DNA from 2 places in the Pseudoalteromonas sp. PSi26 genome. Region 2 is predicted to be linked to the other one. Evidence: predicted binding sites of a transcription regulator. Region 2 holds the regulator's gene; the other holds the start of a gene.
The links. Region 2 encodes MetJ, which represses methionine synthesis genes. Its sites were predicted from a motif close to TAGACGTCTAGACGTCTA; they were not measured.

Region 1 (2,477 bases), on a different contig from region 2:
TAGAGAAAATAACAACGACCCATTGGCCGACCATATTGGCTGTGAAAACGCAGGATCGCCAGCGGCGTACTTATTTTACTTCAATAAAGGGACGTTTCATTCAGTTGCTTACTCACCTTCAAGCGAAGCAAAAGCACTCGACGAGCTAAATATACATGAAAAAGTAATCTCGGTGCCACGCAGTGTGTCTGCGTTAAAATACGCCGCTGAGTTTATAAAAAAGCAACCTTTTGAGCGCATTGCAATAAATGTCTCTGACCTTAACGCGCAGGCTGATGGCTTATCTCACTCACAATACAAGCAACTAGCGAGCTTATTAGGCGCAAAGCAAACAGCAAAACTCGTATCTTCTGAAGAAGTCGTTTATCAATGGCTTTCAATTAAATTACCTGCGGAGGTTGAAATAATGAAGGAGGCTGCAATGCTTTCAGCAAAGTGGCAACTAGAGGCTTATAAAACCATTGTTCCAGGCAAAACCACTGATGCCGATGTAGCCAAATTTTTAAAAGCTAAAATGAAAGCTCGAGGTGTAACCGACGCATGGGCTGCCGACCAAAATCCTAATGTAAACTCAGGCCCAGACCGCGGACATTCGCATTCTACAAATAAAGTGATTATGCCGGGTGACGTAATTCAAATTGATTTTGGTGTAAAGCTCTACAATCGCTGGGTAAGTGATATTCAGCGTTTTGCTTATGTACTTAAAGAAGGGGAAACCTCTGCACCGGCCAACATTCAGCAATATTGGATTAACGCAAGAGACAGCGGTTTTGCCGCATTTAATGCCATGAAACCTGGCGTAAAGGGTATAGACGTGGATCAAGCTCAAACCGTATTAATGAATAAATACAACTCAGAACCTGTGCCATGGAGTACCGGCCACCCGGTTGGGTATGTTGCACACGATACCGGGCCCAATTTAGGTGGCTCTCGCAGTGCCCAAGTAAGGCCTGCTGCTCATCGTAAACTTAAAGAAGGAATGGTGTTTGCTTTTGATGGCTTTTTTAGTTGGCCTTTGAACAACACTGAGTTTAAAACCATTTCAGTTGAAGAAATGGCTGTGATTACCAAAAACGGCGCAGAGTATTTAATTCCTCCTCAACAAAATTTAGTTTTAGTAAGTAATAACGAGTAGTTTTAAAAGTAAGTGTTTTAAATGCAATGAGTTAAGCCTATTTTTAGGGGGTTAACTCATTGCTTACCACAGACTTAAGTAATAATGAATAAATTTCATTTAGACATCTATACATCTAGAGGTTGATATTTTTTGCTTTCAGTTCATAATTAGTACGAGTTTTTATGAGTAGGAGTTAAAAATATGCCAATTACCGTAAAGGATGAGCTTCCAGCCATTGCACGTTTGCGCCAAGAAAACGTATTCGTAATGCCAAAAAGCCGTGCAAAAACGCAAGAAATCCGCCCAATGCGTTTGGCTATATTAAACTTAATGCCTAATAAAGTAGAAACCGAAGTACAGTTTATTCGCTTACTTGCAAATTCTCCTTTGCAGGTAAATGTAGAGCTGCTGCGCCTAGACACTCACCGTAGCAGTAATAATTCAGAAGAACACCTAGATACCTTTTATCGCTATTTTTCAGAGGTAAAAGATAACAACTACGATGCGCTTATTGTTACAGGCGCACCGCTTGCGCATTTAGAGTATGAAGATGTTGCCTACTGGGAAGAGCTTAAAGTCATTATTGATTGGGCAGAGCAACACGTTACCTCTACGTTGTTTTCGTGTTGGGCGGCTCATGCAGCGCTATTCCATAGCTATAATTTAAAGCGCGACTTAAAACCCAATAAGCTGTGTGGCGTATTTACCCATCAATGTTATTTTAAACATGGCGCATTAACCCGGGGTTTTGACGATACCTTTTTAGTACCACACTCACGTTATGGGCACATTGATATAAACAAAATAAACGCATGTGATGATTTAGTTGTATTAGCAGGCTCTGAGCGAGTAGGTGCTTACTTACTAAAAAACAAATCGGGTAGCCAAGTATTTATAACCGGCCACCCAGAATACGATGCCGACACCCTAAAAGGGGAGTACGAGCGCGATTTACAAAAAAGCCCAGATGCGCCAAAACCTGAAAACTATTTTCCCGATGATGATGCAAGCAAGCAACCGTCAAAAACGTGGCAAAGCCATGCTTTTTTACTTTTTTCGAACTGGTTAAATTACTACGTGTATCAAACCACACCGTATGATATTAATTTAGTTAGCCAAGATGTGAGGACTAACAACTATGCCGAATAATACAGCCGCCAACAAACAAGCCGAACTAAGTGAAGCGCTTAAAGAGCGTATTTTAATTTTAGACGGCGCTATGGGCACTATGATCCAAACTCATAAACTTGAAGAAGAAGACTACCGAGGCGAGCGTTTTAAAGATTGGCATGTGCTAATTAAAGGTAATAACGATTTATTAAGCCTCACTAAGCCAGAGCTAATAACCGATATACACCGC
Region 2 (2,477 bases):
AAATAATAAGGGTATCGTAGCCTAAACTTCACCTCTCACTTTTACTTTAATTGCAGGATACAATCGCGTTATGTCAGACTTTCGTGAACAAGCACTACACTATCATTCGCACCCCGTTCCAGGAAAAATTAGCATTGAACTAACAAAGCCTGCTGAAACGGTAAAAGATCTCGCATTAGCATATAGTCCAGGAGTTGCAGAACCCGTGCGTGAAATCGCTGCAGACCCTGCAAACGCTTATAAATACACAGGCAAAGGGAATATGGTTGCGGTTATCACTAACGGTACTGCAATTTTAGGCTTAGGTAATTTAGGCCCACTTGCTTCAAAACCCGTAATGGAAGGTAAGGCATTACTATTTAAGCGATTTGCTGGCCTTGATTCTATTGATATTGAAGTAAAACACCGCACTACTGAAGACTTTATTAATACAGTTGCTAATATTGCTGACACGTTTGGCGGAATTAACCTTGAAGATATTAAGGCACCAGAGTGTTTTGAAATAGAAAAAGCATTGATTGAGCGCTGCAGTATTCCGATATTTCATGATGATCAGCACGGTACTGCCATTGTAACAGCTGCGGGTATGTTGAATGCACTTGAGGTGCAAGGCAAGTCTATCGAAAATGCGACTATTGTGTGTTTGGGTGCCGGTGCTGCTGCGGTTGCTTGTATGGAGCTGTTAATTAAGTGTGGTGCTTTGCGCGAGCACATTTATATGCTTGACCGTAAAGGTGTTATTCATACTCGTCGTGATGACTTAAATGAATACAAAAAACTTTTTGCTAACAATACAGACAAGCGCACGTTGCAAGATGTTATTGAAGATGCAGATGTATTTGTTGGTGTATCGGGACCTAATCTATTAGCTGCCGATGATTTAAAATTAATGGCAGAAAAACCAGTTGTGTTTGCTTGTTCAAACCCAGATCCAGAAATTGATCCTGCACTGGCTCATTCTGCTCGAAACGATCTAATTATGGCAACGGGTCGATCAGATTACCCTAACCAAGTTAATAATGTACTGTGTTTTCCGTTTATATTCCGCGGTGCTCTTGATGTACGCGCCAGTGCAATAAATGATGAAATGAAAATTGCAGCTGTAGAAGCGATTAGAAGTATTGCCAAAGAGCCTGTACCTGCTGAAGTACTGACGGCTGCGGGTGTTGATAAGCTGGAGTTTGGTGATAAGTATATTATTCCAAAACCAATGGATCCTCGTTTATTACCACGCATTGCAAAAGCGGTTGCAATAGCTGCTGTAGAGTCAGGTGTTGCACAAATTGATTTACCAGAAAACTATATGGAATAACGACTAAGTCGTAATTTAGACACAAAAAAACCTCAATTAGTTGAGGTTTTTTTGTGTCTAAATTACGTTTAGTCTTCGTTTAAAACAGGCACTTCTAGCCCCATTTCTTGCATTATTTTTTTCACTTCTTCAGGCACTTTTTCGGCGTTGTCTTTACGTAAGTCGTCGTCGTTAGGCAAAGGTTGACCGGTAAATGCATGTAAAAATGCTTCACAAAGTAATTCACTATTTGTTGCATGACGTAAGTTATTAATTTGACGACGCGTGCGTTCGTCCGTTAATACCTTTAATACATTTAGTGGGATTGAAACGGTAATTTTTTTTACTTGTTCTGATTTTTTCCCGTGTTCTGCGTATGGGTGAATATACTCACCATTCCATTTAGCCATAAGATGTATCGTCGCCTCAGATTAATAATTGCTCATATGCACTACAATGCATATGAATATGCGTGAAATTCTATCGATTTAAAAAAGATAGTCAAATACTAGTTGTTTAGCCATCTAGAGCTTTAAATGTTTTGACATCTTTAATAAGATAAATTACTCTTTTGGACGTCTAAACATCCAAATTAAATAGGTGACGAATATGAGCGAAAAAAATAAAGCAACCATTGCAGTAAGAAGTGGTGTTGAAGCAGACAAACATCATGGCGCAGTTGTCGCACCTATTTACTTATCAACCACCTATTCGTTTGCCGACTTTGATACAAAGCGTCAATACGATTACGGGCGAAGTGGTAACCCCAATCGTGATATTTTAGCCGAAACCTTGGCTGAGCTTGAAGGTGGCGCACACGGTATTATTACTGCCACGGGTATGTCTGCCGTTCATTTGGCTACGCAAATCCTGAATCATGACGATACGTTAGTGATCCCACATGATTGTTACGGCGGAAGCTATCGTTTATTTACTTCACTGCAAAAGCGCGGTTTGCTCAAGCTAGAAGTTTTAGATTTAACACAAGCACAAAGTATAGATAAAATTTTAGCAATTAAACCTAAGCTAATTTGGATAGAAACACCAAGTAACCCATTACTACGTTTAACTGATATTAAAGCAATAACCGATGTTGCTAAGCAGTGCGGTGCTTTAGTCGCTGCCGATAACACATTTTTATCACCAGCATTACAAAACCCTATTAAATTTGGTGTTGATATAGTTG

Region 1: a site for MetJ is predicted at 1,236-1,253, ahead of metA (homoserine O-succinyltransferase MetA). Genes of this name have one in related genera too.

Annotation. Positions count from the first base shown of each region.
Region 1 covers NZ_JBHNYT010000008.1:121,780-124,256, forward strand. Annotated here, with positions in the region: gene ACFI34_RS10795 (M24 family metallopeptidase) at 1-1,135, shown strand, start outside; gene metA (homoserine O-succinyltransferase MetA) at 1,319-2,266, shown strand; gene ACFI34_RS10805 (homocysteine S-methyltransferase family protein) at 2,256-2,477, shown strand, end outside.
Region 2 covers NZ_JBHNYT010000009.1:62,899-65,375, forward strand. Annotated here, with positions in the region: gene ACFI34_RS11535 (malic enzyme-like NAD(P)-binding protein) at 71-1,312, shown strand; gene metJ (met regulon transcriptional regulator MetJ) at 1,381-1,701, opposite strand; gene metB (cystathionine gamma-synthase) at 1,901-2,477, shown strand, end outside.